One region of the Leucobacter sp. USHLN154 genome, then DNA from elsewhere that is predicted to be linked to it. Evidence: predicted binding sites of a transcription regulator. Region 1 holds the regulator's gene; each other region holds the start of a gene.
The links. Region 1 encodes HrcA, which represses chaperone genes, less so after heat shock. Its sites were predicted from a motif close to TTNGCACTCGNNNNNNNCGAGTGCNAA; they were not measured.
Positions count from the first base shown of each region.

Region 1 (6,087 bases):
CTCCAACCCGTCGAGCTCGTCGCCGGCGAACCCGCCCTCCGGTCCGACGACGAGCAGCAGCTCATCGGCCGGGTGCGCGGATTCGGCTGCGGACCGCGCCCACGTCGAGACCCGAGAGGTGCCGCGCGGGTGCAGCACGACGACCGTCTCCCGCTCGCGGCTCGCGATCTCGCGCAACCCGTCGAGCGAAACCGGCTCGCGCACTTCGGGAATGCGCGCGCGCATCGATTGCTTCGACGCCTCTCGCGCGACGCGCCTCCACTTCGCGAGCCCCTTCGCGATCTTCTCCTGGGCACTGGAGCCATCCCAGCGGGAGACGGAACGCGCGGCCTGCCACGGCACGATGGCATCGACGCCGAACTCGGTCGCCTGCTCCACGGCTCGCTCGTCTCGGTCGCCCTTCGCGAGCGCCTGCACGAGCACCAGACGCGGACCGGCGGGCGGCGCTGACTGAACGACGCGATCGATGCGCACGGTGAAGCGATCCTTCGCGACCGACTCGACCGCGCCCTCCCCCAGTGCGCCGGCACCGTCGCCGATCGCCGTCCGCTCGCCGACGCGCAGGCGGCTCACGCGAACGGCGTGACGTCCCTCATCACCGCTCACCTCGACGAGCGACCCCGGAACGATGTCGGAAGCGTCGAGGTCTTCGCGGTAGTAGAGGTTGGCCACGCTCAGCCCTGACGGAAGAAGCGGTCGCGAATCTTGCCGAAGAAGCCCTGATGGAATTCGCCGAGGTGCGGAGCATCGTCCTTGCGCAGCGACGCGAGCTGCCGCACCAGATCCTTCTCCCGATTCGAGAGCTTCGTCGGCGTGGCGACCTGCACGGCGATCTTCAGATCACCGCGCGTCGTGCTGCGCAGTCCCTGGATCCCGCGACCGCGAACCGTGAGCATGTCTCCGGATTGCACCCCCGGCTCGACCTCGACCTCGACCTCGCCGTCGAGGCCCGCGAGCTTCGCATCGGCGCCGAGAATCGCATCGGTCATGGAGAGCTGCATCGTGCACAGCAGATCATTGCCGTCACGGCTGAAGATGTCGTGATGCATCACGCGGAACTCGATGAACAGGTCGCCGTTCGGCCCGCCGCCGGGGCCCACCTCGCCGCCGCCGCGCATCTGCAGGCGCGTGCCGGTGTCGATGCCGGAGGGAACCTCGATGGGGAAGGTGCGGCGCTCGCGCACGCGCCCCTTGCCCGCGCACTGCACGCAGGGATGCTCGATGATGGTGCCGTACCCCTGGCAGCTGCCGCACGGGTGCATGGTGACCACATTGCCGAAGAGCGACCGTACCTGGCGCTGCACCTGCCCCTGGCCACCGCAGACGTCGCAGGTGACGGGATGCGTGCCCGGCTGGCAGCAACTGCCCTGGCAGACTTCGCAGAGCACCGCCGTGTTCACGGTGATCTCGCGCTGCGTGCCGAAGATGACGTCTTCGAGCGAGACGTCGACCCGGATCATCGCGTCGTCCCCGCGCTCCGAGCGCGAACGCGGACCGCGCTGACCCGCACCGCCGAATCCGGCGCCGCCGAAGAAGGTCTCGAAGATGTCGCCGAACCCAGCGGCGCCCCCCTGCGAGCCGCCCATGTCGTAGTGCTGTCGCTGCTCGGGGTCGCTCAGCACGTCGTACGCATGCGTCACGCTCTTGAACTGCTCGGCCGCGTCCTCGCTCGGGTTCACATCCGGGTGCAACTGGCGTGCCAGCCGCCGGTAGGCCTTCTTGATCTCTTCGGCGCTCGCTTCGCGGGAGACGCCGAGGGTCTCGTAATGATCGGCCACGCTATATCGCTCCTCAGGTAGGGGGTGTCGTCGGGTGGGCAGGAGGAGCGGCGGCTACCGCTCCTCCCCCAAGAATCGGTTGAGGTAGCGCGCGATCGCGCGCACTGTGGCGATGTTGCCGGCGTAGTCCATACGCAGCGGCCCCAATACGCCGAGTTTCGAGATCGCGATGCCGTCCTCGTACTTCGACGCGATGATCGAGGTCTCTGAGAGCCCGTAGGCCTCGTTCTCACGACCGATCGACGCCGAGACATCGCGGTCGTCGTGCACCAGCTCGCCGAGAAGTCGAAGCAGGGTGACCTGCTCCTCAATGGCTTCGAGCACGACGGGCAGCGATCCGGCGAACTCGCCATCCGGTCGGGAGAGGTTCGCGGCGCCAGCAACGGCGATGCGGTCATTGCGGTTGGCCTGCAATTGCCCCGACACCACCGCGAGCACACGGCGCACGAGATCGGACTCGTCTGGTTGCGACCAGAGCGGCAGATCCTCCACGAGACGCGTCACCGCACCCGCAGCCGTCTCGACGTCGCTGCCCACCGCCGCATCGGCGATGCGCTGCCGGAGGCCGTGCACCCACGCCTCCGTGACGCGCGAGGCCGGAAGGAGGGCCACCTGCTGCTCCACCACTCCGCTGCCGAGAATCAGGACGCTGAGCACCCGATCCTCGCCGATCGCGACGAGGTCGATGTGACGCACGACCGTGCGGCGCAGCGACGGGTACTGCGCGACCGCGACCTGGTTGGTGAGCTGGGAGAGCATGCGCACCGTGCGCGCCATGACGTCGTCGAGGTCCGACGACTCGCCGAGGAAGCGCTCGATCGCGGATCGCTGCGCCGAACTCAACGGACGAATGCGTGCGAGCGTGTCGACGTAGAGCCGGTACCCCTTGTCCGTGGGCACGCGGCCCGAGGACGTGTGCGGCTGCGCAATGAGCTCGTCTTCCTCGAGCAGGGCCATGTCATTGCGAATGGTCGCTGCGGAGACGCCGAAGCTGTGGCGGTCGACGATCGCCTTCGACCCGACGGGCTCGTTCGACGACACGTAATCGCCCACGATCGCGTGCAATACCGCGAGGCTGCGCTCCGAAACCATCGCCCCTCCTGACCCTGGCACTCACTTGTTCCGAGTGCCAAGTCTAGCGCAGGCACGGTGGCATGCGACCGCTACCGCTCCCAGCGAACACGGTCGTGCGAGGGGTCCTCGAGCGGCGCCCCGCAGCCCCGACGGGGATGGGATCAGCCGCCCAGCAGTCGGTGCACGACGGTGTCGGCGAGCAGTCGCCCGCGCAGTGTGGGAACGAGGCGTCCGGCGATCGCGGCCCTCCCGTCGAGGAGCCCGTCCGCGATGAGTTGCGGGATCGAGCGACGTTCGTCGGCGCTCAGCACGTCAGCCGGAAGCCCGTCGACGATCCTGGTCTCGAGCAGGATGCGCTCCTCTCTCCGGGCCTCCTCCGACAGGGTCTCGCGCGAATGCGCGGGCGAGACGCCCTGCGCCATGCGCTGCGCGTATGCGCCCGGATGCTTCACGTTCCACCACCGCACTCCGCCCACGTGGCTGTGGGCTCCGGGGCCGGCCGCCCACCAGTCCTCACCCGTCCAGTACGAGAGATTGTGGCGCGACCGCGTCTCCGGCGAGCGCGACCAGTTGCTGATCTCGTACCAGGAGAAACCCGCCTCGGCGAAGCGGGCGTCGGCGAGCTCGTACATATCGGCGTGCAGGTCCTCGTCGGGGGCGGCGACCTCCCCGCGTCGGATCTGCGCGGCGAGCTTCGTGCCGCGCTCGATGATCAGCGCGTAGGCCGAGATATGGTCGGGTTCGCAGGCGAGCGCTGCGTCGATCGAGCGCTCCCAATCGGCGAGGCTCTCGCCCGGCGTGCCGTAGATGAGATCGACGCTCACCTGGAGCCCGGCATCGCGCGCCCACTGCGTGACCAGCGGCACGCGCTCAGGGGTGTGCGTGCGGTCGAGCGTCGCGAGCACGTGCGGCACGGCGGACTGCATGCCGAAACTCACGCGCGTGAACCCCGCATCGGCCAGTGTTCGCAGGTACTCGGCGTCGACCGAGTCGGGATTCGCCTCCGTCGTCACCTCAGCCCCGTCGGTCAGCCCCCACTCCGCCCGGATGCGCCCGAGCATGCGAGCGAGATCGTCGGCCGGCAGCAGCGTCGGCGTGCCCCCGCCGAAGAACACGGTCGATACCTGCCGTTCCGGAAGCCCGGCGAGTCGCAGCACGCGGCCGCCCAGGGTCAGCTCCTGCTCCACCTGCGCGGCGTAGTCGCCCCGCGAGGTGCCGCCGAGCTCACTGGCCGTGTACGTGTTGAAATCGCAGTATCCGCATCGCACTCGGCAGTACGGCACGTGCACGTACACGCCGAAGTTGCGGGCATGCGCGCCGACCGCGACCTCGGGTGGGAGCGCGCCGTCCTCCGGGGCGGGGTCTCCCTCAGGCAGCGCGCTCGGCACGGCGGTCTCCTGATCCTGCGTTCCACTCGGGGCAGAACTGCCCCCTCATCACGACCGTCTACTGGGTCGGCGCTGGTGTGTCGGGCCGTTCGCGTCGGCGCCCGGCAGATGGCCGGGGGCGTCGTCTTGCTCCGCGATGCCGTCGGACGCCTGCACAGGCTCGGGCTCGGGCACAACCTCAGGCTCGGGCTCGGGCTCGGGCGGAGCCTCGGGCTCGGTCGCCTGTACTGGCTCGGGCGCAGCCTCAGGCTCGGCATCCGGCGCCGCATCGACAGCTGGCTCCGCCGCGGGGGTCTCCGCCTGCACGGCCGGGCCGAGATCCGGAACGGGCTGAGCACCGGGAGCGAGCGCGGCGATCCCGCGCTTGACGGCATCGAGCGCGGCACGGACGTCGGCGCGGCCGCGCAGGCCGAGCAAACCGTTCTTCGGCGCTGCGACGAACCCGCGGGCGACGGCCCACACCGTGTCGTCGGCGCGGAACTCGATCAGGAAGAGCTGCTCGCCGACAGCGCCGGCTTCGTCACCGGTCCCCCACGCGAACCCGACGCGGCGCTCCTCGTCCACGGTGTACACCACGAGCACGTTTCGGGGATCCTGCCCCTCGAAGTGCAGCACTGCGGTGGTCCCCGCGACGATGTACGGTTCGCCGTCTGGGCCGAACTGCTCCTCGACCGCACCAGCGGCCTCCGGCATTCCGTCACCGTTGAAGCTCGGGCCCACGTATTCCGAACCAGCGCCTCGAACGATGTCGGTCACACGCACGCCGGATCCGCGCTGCGCGCCCCAGGTCATCAGCAAGCTGGAAGCGATCAAGAATCGCTCCTGGCCGCTTCCGAGGCGGAGCTCCTCCTCGTACGGGGTCATGCCCTCGGGCGGGTACCGAACGATGTCGGGGTCTTTCGAAGCTCCGACGGCCGCATAAGCGACCGGCATCTCCACGTGGCTGCTGCGGCGGGCCGGCTGATCCTTGCTCATCGCTTGCCCCCTTCCTTCCCCTCCACATCCCCGGAGAGCGCGGCGATGAAGGCCTCCTGCGGCACCTCGACGCGGCCCACCATCTTCATGCGCTTCTTGCCCTCTTTCTGCTTCTCGAGCAGCTTGCGCTTGCGACTGATGTCGCCGCCGTAGCACTTCGCCAGCACGTCCTTGCGGATCGCGCGAATCGTCTCGCGGGCGATCACGCGCGCGCCGATCGCGGCCTGGATCGGCACCTCGAACTGCTGGCGCGGGATGAGCTTGCGCAGGCGTTCGGCCATCATCGTGCCGTACGAGTACGCGTTGTCGCGGTGCACGATCGCGCTGAAGGCGTCGACGGCTTCGCCCTGCAGCAGAATGTCCACCTTCACCAGGTCCGCCTCCTGCTCGCCCATCGGCTCGTAGTCGAGGCTCGCGTAGCCCTGGGTGCGACTCTTCAGGTGGTCGAAGAAGTCGAAGACGATCTCGCCGAGCGGAATGCTGTAGCGCAGCTCGACGCGCTCGCCCAGGTACTCCATTCCCAGCAGATTGCCGCGGCGGCTCTGGCAGAGCTCCATGATCGCGCCGACGTAGTCCTTGGGCGCCAGAATGGCCGTCTTCACGACGGGCTCGCGCACGCTCGAGATCTTGCCATCGGGGTACTCCGACGGATTCGTCACGGTGATCTCGCGCCCGTCGTCGGTCGTGACCTGGTAGATCACGCTCGGAGCCGTCGCGATGAGGTCGAGATCGAACTCCCGCCGCAGGCGCTCGGAGATGATCTCGAGGTGGAGGAGCCCGAGAAATCCGCAGCGGAATCCGAAGCCGAGAGCCACTGAGGTCTCCGGCTCGTACTGCAGCGCAGCGTCTTCGAGCTTCAGCTTGTCGAGCGC
Region 1 is NZ_JBBCXF010000001.1:863,234-869,320, reverse strand. Features, by position in the region: gene WFH23_RS04050 (16S rRNA (uracil(1498)-N(3))-methyltransferase) at 1-672, opposite strand, end outside; gene dnaJ (molecular chaperone DnaJ) at 675-1,778, opposite strand; gene hrcA (heat-inducible transcriptional repressor HrcA) at 1,833-2,870, opposite strand; gene hemW (radical SAM family heme chaperone HemW) at 3,014-4,240, opposite strand; gene WFH23_RS04030 (DUF1990 family protein) at 4,289-5,215, opposite strand; gene lepA (translation elongation factor 4) at 5,212-6,087, opposite strand, start outside.

Region 2 (6,087 bases), 740 kb from region 1:
GGGCCGACAGAGGTCGTCGGGTCCGTGCTGCGACGGATCGGCATCGCCAACTCCTGGGCTCCCACCGACGAGCTGCTGGACCGCACGCTGTGGCAGATCCGCTTCCCGCGCGTCATAATGTCCTTGCTCGTCGGCGCCGCACTGGCGGTCGCCGGCGCCGTCATGCAGGCGATCTTCGGGAACCCGCTCGCCGAGCCCGGTGTGGTCGGCGTCTCGTCAGGTGCGGCGCTCGGCGCATCGGCGTCGATCACGCTCGGCATCACCGCGTTCGGCGGGTGGACGATCGCGATCTTCGCCTTCCTCGGCGGCCTCGCAGCGACATTCATCGTGTACCTGACGGCACGCGCGCAGGGTCGCACCGAGATCGTCACGCTGCTGCTCACCGGCGTTGCCATCAACGCGTTCGCCGGTGCAGGCCTCGCGCTGTTCACCTTCATCGGAGACACCGCCAGTCGCGAGCAGATCGTCTTCTGGCAGCTCGGCTCGCTCAACGGATCCCGGTGGAACGAAGTCGGTATCGTGGCGGTCGTCGCCGCGGTCGCCGCCTGCATCGCGATCCTGTTCGCCCAGCAATACGATCTCCTCTCGCTCGGGGACCGCACTGCAGCGCACCTCGGGGTGCGCGTCGAGCGACTGCGCATCGTGTCGATCGTGCTCGTCGCGCTGCTGACCGGCGTCGGCGTGGCCTTCGTCGGCGTCATCTCGTTCGTCGGCCTCGTCGTGCCCCACCTCATGCGCATGATCCTCGGTCCCGCGCACCGCCTGCTGCTCATCTGCTCACTGCTGGGCGGAGCCGTGCTGCTGATCTACGCCGATCTCCTGGCACGCACACTGGTCGACGGCGCGGATCTGCCCATCGGCATGCTGACATCGCTCGTCGGCGGGCCGTTCTTCTTCTGGCTCATCCGTCGCAACCGTCGTCGCTCGGGAGGCTGGGCATGAATGTCGAGGAGCCCGCCGTCTCGCAGCAAGCCGGCGCAGTCGCCCAGCAGGTGGACGGCGTGAGCTATCACGTCGGTTCCGTCCCGATCTTGACCGACGTCACGATGGCGGTGCGATACGGCGAGGTGCTCGCCCTCGTCGGCCCGAACGGTGCCGGGAAGTCGACCCTGCTCAGCGTGCTCTCTGGCGACATCGTTCCGTCGAGCGGTTCGGTGGCTCTCGACGGGCGGGGTCTCGGAAGCTGGCCGGCCCGCGACCTCGCACGTGCCCGCGCGGTACTGCTGCAGGCCAATCAGGTCGCGTTCTCGTTCACCGCTCAGCAGGTGATCGACATGGGGCGCGCACCCTGGATCGGGACACCGGACGCAGACGATGACGAACGAGCCATTCGCGATGCGACGACCGCGGCCGACGTCGGGCATCTGACCCAGCGCGGATTTCCGCATCTCTCCGGCGGTGAGAAAGCGCGAGTCTCTCTGGCGCGCGTGCTCGCCCAGGAGACACGGATCGTGCTCCTGGATGAGCCGACCGCAGCCCTCGACCTGAAGCACCAGGAGGCGGTGCTGCAGATCGCACGGGGGCTCGCCGAACGCGGCAGAGCCGTCATCGTCGTGCTGCACGATCTGTCGCTCGCCGGGGCGTACGCCGACGAGGTCGCCATCCTCGCCAATGGCGCGCTCGTCGCCCGCGGCGCCCCGGGGGAGGTGCTCACCGAAGCCCGCATCGCCGAGGTGTACGGGGCCCCCGTGCGCGTACTGCAGGATCCCGACACCGGGAGACCGATCGTCATTCCTCGACGAGAACGCTGATCCTGTCACCGTTCTGGCAGGTCTGCCACGGTAGTGTGGCAGAATCTCGCAGTGCGCAAGTTCTGCTGCATATCGGCGACATCTGAAGGGGTACCGCGTGGCGCGACCGACCGAAGCAGGGACGAAGAGTCCCTCGGCCCGTCAGTCATACCCCGAGGATCGATTCGACCGCGTGCATCACACGGGTCGGATCGGAGCGCACCGCGTCACCGCGCGCCCACGATACGTCTGGCAGTACCTGATCGCCGGTCTGCTCGGGTTCGCCCTGCTCACGACCGTCGGCATCCTCGCCGTGCAGAGCATCGGCGCCACCGGCAAGCTGCCGCTCGCCTCCTCCGGGGACTCCTCCGGTTCAGCGGCGCCGACCGTCAAGGCAGAGCTCGATCCCGAGGCGACGATCGCAATCCTCAATGGAACCCCGACGGAGAATCTCGCGGCGGCGCTCGACGCGATCGTCACGACCGAGCAGTGGGGCAAGATTCAGTTCTCGGGGAGCGCGGAGACGACCGATGTCGCGATCTCCGCCGTGTTCTACTCGAACCCCGACGATGCCGCCGCCGCCGCCGGCCTCGCCGAGAAGCTGGGCGGCGTCTCGACGTACACGTCGACCGAGTACGAATCGTACGGAGTGCGTCTGGTCGTGCTTCTGGGCGCGGACTACAAGGGACCGGGCCTCGAAGAGGCCGCTGAGATCACCGACGGCTCCGCCGATAACGCGACCGATGCCGATGCCGATGCCGACGGTGCACCGGAACCCGAGACGAATCCCGAGACGGGTCTGCAGATCAACCCGACGACGGGTCTCGACATCGACCCGGCGACCGGATGGGACATCGACCCGACGACGGGCTTCCCGATCGATCCGGCGACCGGTCTGCCCACCGACCCGGCGACGATCCCGCCGAGCGACCCCGCAGTGGGCGGCTCGATCTCGGGCTGACCTGCGGGGCGGGGACCATTCCCGCGTTGTTCGCTGCGCGCGAGCAGACACGCTTGCACTCGCCCGGTCAGAGTGCCAAAATGAGTGTTAGCAGTCGATCCGACTGAGTGCTAAACATTCGTGCGACGGCGCTATGCGTCGGCACGATGCTCACCACATCGAAACACCTCCGGAGGGGCAAATACATGGCAAAGATCATTGCGTTTAACGAGGAAGCGCGTCGTGGACTCGAGCGGGGTCTCAACACGCTCGCTGACGCTGTGAAGGTGACGCTCGGCCCCCGCGGCCGCAACGTCGTGCTGGAGAAGAAGTGGGGCGCCCCCACGATCACCAACGACGGCGTCTCCATCGCCAAGGAGATCGAACTCGACGATCCCTACGAGCGCATCGGCGCCGAGCTCGTCAAGGAGGTCGCGAAGAAGACCGACGACGTCGCAGGCGACGGCACGACGACCGCTACCGTGCTCGCACAGGCACTCGTGCGCGAGGGTCTGCGCAACGTCTCGGCCGGCAGCGATCCGATCGCGATCAAGAAGGGCATCGAGAAGGCCGTCGCGGCAGTGTCGGCCAAGCTCCTCGAGAACGCTCAGGAGATCGAGACCACCGACCAGATCGCGGCTACCGCATCGATCTCGGCAGCTGACGAGCAGATCGGTCAGCTCATCGCCGAGGCCATCGACAAGGTGGGCAAGGAAGGCGTCGTCACCGTCGAGGAGTCGAACACCTTCGGCACCGAGCTGGAACTCACCGAGGGCATGCGCTTCGACAAGGGCTACCTGTCTGCATACTTCGTCACCGACACCGATCGCCAGGAAGCCGTGTTCGAGGATCCCTACATCCTCATCGTGAACAGCAAGGTCTCGAACATCAAGGACCTGCTCCCCGTCGTCGATCCGGTGATCCAGTCGGGCAAGCAGCTGCTCATCCTCGCCGAGGACGTCGAGGGCGAAGCTCTCGCAACCCTCGTGCTCAACAAGATCCGCGGCATCTTCAAGTCGGCGGCCGTCAAGGCTCCGGGCTTCGGCGATCGCCGCAAGGCGATGCTGCAGGACATCGCGATCCTCACCGGCGGCCAGGTCATCTCGGAAGAGGTCGGCCTCAAGCTCGAGAACGCGACCCTCGACATGCTGGGCACCGCTCGCAAGGTCATCATCACCAAGGACGAGACCACCATCGTCCAGGGCGGCGGCGACGACGAAGCCATTCAGGGTCGCGTCACGCAGATCCGTCGCGAGATCGAGAACACCGACAGCGACTACGATCGCGAGAAGCTGCAGGAGCGCCTCGCGAAGCTCGCGGGCGGCGTCGCCGTCATCAAGGCGGGCGCTGCGACCGAGGTCGAGCTCAAGGAGCGCAAGCACCGCATCGAAGACGCAGTGCGCAACGCGAAGGCTGCAGTCGACGAGGGCGTGCTCCCCGGCGGTGGCGTCGCGCTCATCCAGGCCGGCAAGGACGTCTTCGAGGGCCTCGAGCTCTCGGGTGACGAGGCTGTCGGCGCGAAGATCGTGCAGACCGCTATCGAGGCGCCGCTGCGTCAGATCGCGCTCAACGCAGGTCTCGAGCCGGGTGTTGTGGCGGATCGCGTCGCGAACCTGCCGATCGGTCACGGCCTGAACGCCGCAACCGGCGAGTACGGCGACCTGGTGGCCCAGGGCATCCTGGACCCGGCGAAGGTCACCCGCTCGGCACTGCAGAACGCAGCGTCGATCGCAGGGCTCTTCCTCACCACCGAGGCCGTCGTCGCCGACAAGCCGGAGCCGGCATCCGCCGCTCCCGCCGGCGATCCGACCGGTGGCATGGACTTCTAAGTCCTCAGCCTCCAACAGAGATACCCGAACAGGGGTCGCGTCTTCGGACGCGGCCCCTGTTCGCGTGTCGGGGGGTCCGGTGCGGTCCCTGTTCGCGCTTTCACCGCATGTCCGGTACCGCGAGTCCTGCAGGGGACCCGGTCACCAGCGGACGCATCTTGAAATCGCGCACTGCGCCACACGGAATCCACTGCGCGAGCGCAACAGAGATGTTGGGTGCGGCGATCGCTGCGCCACGGGGTCGGCACCGCGCAGTGCGTCATTCGCTCACAGGTGCTGTGGCTCTCGGCCATTTCGCCGTATTGCTCACAGACGCGCTCCTCGAACGGGAGACCGATGCAGACAGCGACCACGATGGAGCTATGAGCATACGGACCGAACTTCATCGCGCCGGCGGTCCTGGGCAGAGCGGAGCCGGTACGGAGGATACGCTCCGCACCACTCAGGATCCATTGCTGGACGCGCGGCTGCTCGAGGCGCACGGCCGTAAGAGGCGGGCGACCGCACTAGGCGCACGTGGAAGCACCCGCGGCTGCGAGCGCGGAAGCGGGTCAGGTGAGACGCGGTACCGGGACCGTGTCGTCGGAGGCCTCCGCGCTTGGCAGATCGACCCGGAAGGTCGCCCCGCCGCCGGGCGTCTCATGCACGCTGACCGTGCCGCCGTGCGCGTCGACGATGGACTTCACGATGGCGAGGCCCAGGCCGGAACCGCCGGTCTCACGATTGCGGGAGGTGTCCGCGCGCCAGAAGCGGCCGAAGATCTTGTCCCGGATCTGCTCAGGAACGCCCTCGCCGTGGTCGACGATCTCGAAACGCGTGAACGACTTCGCACCGGGCGCAGGTTCGGGGCTGGAGACGACGAGCTCGATCGGGCCGCCGTCCGGTGTGTGCCGCATGGCATTGCCGAGCAGGTTGGTCATGAGCTGCCGCACCTTGTGCTCGTCACCGATGACCGCGGGCTCCGCAGGATCCGTGATCACGGCGACCTCGCGGTCAGGCGCTTGTGCCCGCGCATCGAGCGCCGCGTCGGTGGCGAGCTTGTTGAGCGGAAGCGTCGCAAGCGCGAGCGGCCGCCGTTCATCGAGGCGGGCGAGCGCCAGCAGATCCTCGACGAGCGAGGTCATGCGGATCGCCTCTTTCTCGATGCGCTCCATCGCCTGGGCGACGTTCTCCTCCTCCTGCAACGCACCCATCCGATAGAGCTCGGCGTACCCGCGCACCGAGACGAGCGGGGTGCGGAGTTCGTGGCTCGCATCCCCGATGAACCGGCGCATGCGCTCGATCGTGCGCGCCTGGTCTTCCAGTGACCCGTCGAGACGATCGAGCATGATGTTCAGCGACTGGCCCAGGTGCCCCACCTCGGTATGGGGACTCGAGATCATGATGCGCTTGGAATAATCGCCGCGTGCGATCTCGAGCGCCGTGCGCTCGACCTCCGCGAGTGGAAGGAAGGTGGCAGTGACGAGCAGTCGGGTGAGTGCGGCGCCGAGCAGGATGACGGCGATGCCGAACCCGGTGAAGATGATGATGTACTGCGCAACCGTCTGGGTGACCGGTGCCGTGGAAGAGGCGATGAGCAGCGTGCCAG
Region 2 is NZ_JBBCXF010000001.1:126,792-132,878, forward strand. Features, by position in the region: gene WFH23_RS00515 (FecCD family ABC transporter permease) at 1-942, shown strand, start outside; gene WFH23_RS00520 (heme ABC transporter ATP-binding protein) at 939-1,751, shown strand; gene WFH23_RS00525 (LytR C-terminal domain-containing protein) at 1,849-2,691, shown strand; gene groL (chaperonin GroEL) at 2,877-4,499, shown strand; gene WFH23_RS00535 (ATP-binding protein) at 5,051-6,087, opposite strand, start outside.
Region 2: a site for HrcA is predicted at 2,779-2,805, ahead of groL (chaperonin GroEL). Genes of this name have one in related genera too.

Region 3 (6,087 bases), 530 kb from region 1:
CGCGCGGGAGGTCCTCGTGGTGCGCCTCCTGGCCCCAGTGCCATCCGCGACCGGGTGCGTCAGACGCCTTCGCGAGCGTGCTCCCCAGCATCACCGCATCGGCGCCGCAGGCGATCGCCTTGATCAGATCTCCGGAGGTGCCGAGGCCGCCGTCGGCGATGACGTGCACGTAGCGGCCGCCCGACTCGTCGAGGTAGTCGGAGCGCGCACCGGCGACATCGGCGATCGCGCTCGCCATCGGTGCGCGAATGCCCAGTGTGGCGCGCGTCGTCGACGACGCTCCCCCGCCGAAGCCGACGAGCACGCCGGCCGCACCGGTGCGCATGAGGTGCAGCGCCGACTGGTACGTCGCGGCCCCTCCCACGATGACGGGAACGTCGAGCTCGTAGATGAACTGCTTCAGGTTGAGGGGTTCGCGGCCCTCCTGCGAGACGTGCTCCGCCGAGACGGTGTTCCCGCGGATCACGAAGAGGTCGACGCCAGCGTTCACGACGGTCTCCGTGAATTGAGCCGTGCGGTGCGGTGACAGCGCACCGGCGACCGTGACTCCGGCGTCGCGGATCTCGCCGAGCCGCGCGGTGATGAGCTCTGCTTGGATCGGAGCCGCGTACAGCTCGCGCATCCGCGCCACCGCCGCGAGTTCGTCGTCGATGGTCGCGAGTTCCGCGAGGAGCGGCTCGGGATCCTCGTGACGCGTCCACAGACCCTCGAGGTTGAGGACGCCGAGACCGCCGAGCTCGCCGAGCGCGATGGCCGCGGCGGGAGACATGACGGAGTCCATCGGAGCGCCGAGCACCGGGATGTCGAATTGGAAGGCATCGATCGACCACGCGGTCGAGACGAGCTCCGGGTCGCGGGTGCGCCGCGTCGGCACGATGCCGATCTCGTCGAAGGTGTACACGCGCCGTGCACGCTTACCGCGGCCGATCTCGATCTCGTTACTCACCCGCCCAGTCTATCTGGCGGCGGCTGAGCATGCCGAGCGCGCGGGCCGCGTCTACCTGCTGCCGGAGCCGGGCGAGGTGCATTCAGCGGCCGAGACGTGCCCTGCACACGCAGAAGGGCCCGGATCGAAACCGACCCGGGCCCTTCGACGTGCACGTCTCAGCGCTTGTAATTCGGCGCTTCGACGACCATCTGCACGTCGTGCGGGTGCGACTCCTTCAGCCCCGCCGACGTGATGCGCACGAAGTTGCCGCGCTCCTTGAGGTCGGTGATCGAACGGGCGCCGACGTAGAACATCGACTGACGCAGGCCGCCGATCATCTGGTGGCTGACGGCTCCGACCGGTCCGCGGTAGGGCACCTGCCCTTCGATGCCTTCAGGAATGAGCTTCTCATCGCTCGGCACGTCCGCCTGGAAGTAGCGGTCCTTCGAGTACGACGTGCGCTCGCCGCGCGTCTGGAGAGCGCCGAGCGATCCCATGCCGCGGTAGTTCTTGAACTGCTTGCCGCCGACGAAGACCAGATCCCCGGGGCTCTCATCGGTACCGGCGAGCAGGGAGCCCATCATGACCGAGGACGCACCGGCGACGAGCGCCTTGGCGATGTCGCCCGAGTGCTGCAGACCGCCATCGGCGATCACGGGCACACCCGCAGGGGTCGCGGCTTTCGCCGCTTCGTACACTGCCGTGACCTGGGGCACACCGACACCCGCGATGACGCGCGTCGTGCAGATCGACCCTGGGCCGACGCCGACCTTCACCGCGTCTGCGCCGGCATCGACGATGGCTTTGGCGCCCGCGTACGTCGCGACATTGCCGCCGATGACGTCGACGCCAGCGAATGCCGGGTCGGCCTTGATCTTCGCGATGATGTCGAGCACGCCCTTGCTGTCGCCGTTCGCGGTGTCGACGACGAGCACATCGACGCCGGCCTCGACGAGGGCGCTCGCGCGCTTCCATGCGTCGCCGAAGAACCCGACGGCGGCTCCGACGCGCAGCCGACCTGCTTCGTCTTTGGTCGCGAGCGGGTACTGCTCTTCCTTGTCGAAGTCCTTCACCGTGATGAGGCCAGTGAGACGACCCTCTTCGTCGACGAGCGGGAGCTTCTCGATCTTGTGCTTGCGGAAGATCGCCGCCGCGTCTTCTCGGGAGATCCCGCGAGGCCCGGTGATGAGCGGCATGCGCGTCATCGCGTCCTCGACCCGCACCTGGGAGCGGTCCTTCGGATCGATGAATCGCATGTCGCGGTTCGTGATGATGCCGAGCAGCACATCGTTCGAGTCGACGACGGGCAGACCCGACACGCGATACTCACCGCAGATCGCATCGACTTCTGCCACAGAAGCGTCGACGGAGGTCGTCACAGGGTTCGTGATCATGCCGGCTTCGCTGCGCTTCACCCGGTCGACCATCTCGGCCTGATCCTGGATCGACAGATTGCGGTGCAGGATGCCGAGACCGCCGTTGCGCGCCATGGCGACCGCCATGCGGGTCTCCGTCACCGTGTCCATCGCCGCCGAGATCAGCGGGATCTGGAGCCGGATGCGCCGGGTGAGCTGGGTCGAGGTGTCCGCCTCGCTGGGGATGACGTCGGTGTGCGCGGGCAGCAGCAGCACATCGTCGTAGGTCAGACCGGTGAACGCGAAGGGGTCACGCTGTTCCATGGAACCTCTATCTGTGTAGTGGGTGGGGCTCTCAGAGATTCGCGGGCGACCGGGATGCGGCGCCCGTACCGTCTCTCAGTCTAGGGGAATCGGGGCCGTGTTGACCTGCGCCGTCGGCGAACGCCGGAGTTGCAGCACCATGTCGACGATCAGGATCACGAGCGCGATCCAGACGCCGATGAAGCCGATCCAGCGTCCTGTCGTGATCTCCTCCTGCGAGACGAATGCACCGTAGAAGAATCCGAGGATCGGCGTCAGGAACTGCAGGAATCCGATGTGCGCGAGCGGCAGCCGTCGGGTGGCTTCGCCGAACAGGATCAGCGGGATGGCGGTCACGATGCCGCTGAACAGCACCAGCGTGGTGATGCCGGTGCCGAACGTGAAGGCCGTCAACCCGGAGGTCGCCGCGATCAGGCCGAGCTGCACCGCGGCGACCGGAAGCGTGGCGAAGGTCTCGATCGTGAGCCCGGTGATGCCGTCCACCGTTTCGCCCGCGTGCTTGTGCACGGCCCCGTAGAGACCGAAGGAGAGCGCGATGCCGAGGGCGATCCAAGGGAAGGAGCCGTACGCGATTGCTGCGATCAGCACGCTGACGCCCGCGATCATCACCGCGATCCACTGCAGGCGGCTGAGGCGTTCCTTGCGGAACACGACTCCGATGAGAATGGTGAACAGCGGATTGATGAAGTAGCCGAGCGACGTCTCGAGCACATGGCCGGTCATGACGCCGATGATGAAGATCTGCCAGTTCGCATACAGGAAGAGCGCGGAGAGCGCGAACCATCCGAGCAGTCTGGGAGTGCGCAGGATCACCGCGACTCGCTGCCACCGCCGTGTGACGGTGACGAGCAGTACGCAGAAGATCAGCGTGGTCGCGACCCGCCAGGGCACGACCTCGAGGGGGCCGACCATCGCGATGAGTCCGAAGTAGAAGGGGAACGCGCCCCACCAGAGATATGCGCCGAGACCGAATCCGAGTCCCGCACGTGTCCGCTGCATCGAAGCAGTCTACTCCCGACGCACCCCCGGGTACGACAGCGGCCCCGCCGATCCCGGAGGATCGGCGGGGCCGCTGCGGAAGCGCCGCTGTTAGCGGGTGACGACGGCGAGGATGTCGCGAGCGGAGAGGACGAGGTAGTCCTCACCGCCGACCTTGACCTCGGTGCCGCCGAACTTCGAGTAGATCACGATGTCGCCGGTGGCGACGTCGAGCGGGATACGGGTGCCCGAGTCGGAGACTCGACCGGGACCCACCGCGACAACTTCGCCCTCCTGGGGCTTTTCCTTGGCGCTATCGGGGATCACGAGACCGGAAGCGGTGGTCTGCTCTGCCTCGACCTGCTTGATAACGATACGATCCTCGAGCGGCTTGATGGCGACCGACACGGTTGACCTCTTTCCAATGTCTGAAGTGTTTCCGCGCCCGCCCCATGCGAGCGCGTCTACCCAGAGTCTATGGCTCCCGTTGGCACTCGTGCAAGGGGAGTGCCAGCGTCGCGGCACGGAATCGCCGACAGCGAACAGTGCGCCGTGCCTAGAATGGAATCACGCCCTGGACTGGCATCGCCAGCGGGTCCGCGGCTCGCACCCGCTTGATTCGACGCCAACCGATGGAGGAGCAATGTCCACGCCTCAGTACCCCGAGCAGCCCACCACTCCCCTGCCGCACCTGGACCAGGACGCGACCCCGGGCCAGCAGGGCCAGACCCCGCCCCAGACGAGCGCTCCGCAGCCCCCCGCGTACCAGCCGCCGCAGAGCTACAGCTCGCAGGCGTACGGCTCGCAGGGGTACGGATCGCGGTCGACGGCGCCCATCCCGACGGGGACCACCCTCGACAAGACGAACACGTTCGCGTTCCTCTCGATCATCTTCGCATTCCTGAGCCCCGTCGCCGGAATCGTTTTCGGGCACATGGGGCTCAGCCAGATCAAGCGCACGGGTGATTCGGGCCGCGGCATCGCGCTGACCGGGCTCATCATCAGCTACGCCTACTTCGTGCTGCTCGCACTCTTCATCGTCGTGTACATCGGCTTCCTCTTCACCATCTTCGCGGCTCTGGGAAGCTCGCTGTCAGGTTTCGATTCCTACTCCTCGTACTGACATGACTGATGCGCCGAGCGCATCGGGGCGGCCTCGGAGCGTGGCTCCGGGGCCGCCCCCATTCGTCGAGCCCCCGCCCGGTTGGGAGTTCCTCCTCACCGATCAGGGTCTCGCCGCTCTCGCCGAGGCGACCCTCGAACTCGAGAGCGGCACCGCACCGGACGCGATCAATCGCCGCCTGAGGACGCTCGGGCGAGCGCCCGAGGAAGCAGCTGCCCTCCTCACGCAGGCGCAGTTGCGCGAACGGGCGCGTGCGAAGTTCGGTCCCCTCGCGAGCGAACTGCTGTTCACTCCGGCTGGGCTGGAGCAGGCGAGCAGGATCTCGGTGTCGCGCGGACATGCGGCCCGGTTCAGCGACGCCGGATGCGAACGGGTGGCCGACCTCGGCTGCGGCATCGGCACGGAATCGATCGCGATGCTCGAGCAGGGCATCGCTCCCGAGGCTGTGGAACTGGATGGGTTCACCGCTCGACTCGCCGAGCACAACCTCGCGACCGTCGCCGCCCGGCGCGGGAGCCGCGCCCCTCGCGTGCGCACGGCTGACGCCGTCGATGTCGACCTCTCGGGAATCGACGGAGCGTTCCTCGATCCCGCGCGGCGCACCGCTGGACACCGCGAGACCCGCCGCCTCTCCTCCCCCGACGACTATTCGCCGTCGCTCGATTTCGCCTTCGGCATCGGATCTCGGATGCCGACGGGCGTCAAACTGGGTCCGGGCCTCGATCGAGACCTCATTCCAGGAGAGGCAGAGGCCCAGTGGGTCTCCGTCGACGGGCATGTCGTCGAGACCGCGCTCTGGTTCGGCGCGCTCGCGAGACCAGGGATCGCTCGCGCGGCACTGGTGCACCGGGGCGGCGAGATTCACGAGATGACGGCGTCTGGCGATGCTCCCGATGTCGACGTCCGTTCGATGGGCGAGTATCTCTACGAGCCCGATGGGGCCGTGATTCGCGCGCGTCTCATCGGTGCGCTTGCAGAGCCTCTGGGTGCTGGCATGATGAGCGCCGGCATCGCGTATCTCACCGGAGACGAACTGGTCGCAACGCCGTTCGCGCAGACCTTCCGCCTGCTCGAACGGCTGCCCGTCAAGGAGAAGGCTCTGCGAAGGGCGCTCGCCGCGCGGGGCATCGGCACGCTCGAGATCAAGAAGCGCGGCGCCGACGTCGATCCCGCGGCCTTGCGGGCGCGACTGCGCCTGCGCGGAGCGGAGCACGCCACCCTGCTGCTCACGCGTGATGAGACCGGAAAGCACTGCGCGCTCCTCGCGGAGCGCTGCTGATCGCATCCTGTGCAACGCACGGAAGGCCCGAGGCGGATGCGCCCCGGGCCTTCGCACATGCAGCGGACTCGTTACTGGTCCAGCTGCTCCAACTGCTGCT
Region 3 is NZ_JBBCXF010000001.1:334,444-340,530, reverse strand. Features, by position in the region: gene WFH23_RS01595 (GuaB3 family IMP dehydrogenase-related protein) at 1-946, opposite strand, end outside; gene guaB (IMP dehydrogenase) at 1,105-2,607, opposite strand; gene rarD (EamA family transporter RarD) at 2,683-3,606, opposite strand; gene groES (co-chaperone GroES) at 3,697-3,993, opposite strand; gene WFH23_RS01575 (DUF4190 domain-containing protein) at 4,229-4,708, shown strand; gene WFH23_RS01570 (THUMP-like domain-containing protein) at 4,710-5,987, shown strand; gene WFH23_RS01565 (DUF4190 domain-containing protein) at 6,059-6,087, opposite strand, start outside.
Region 3: a site for HrcA is predicted at 4,073-4,099, ahead of groES (co-chaperone GroES). Genes of this name have one in related genera too.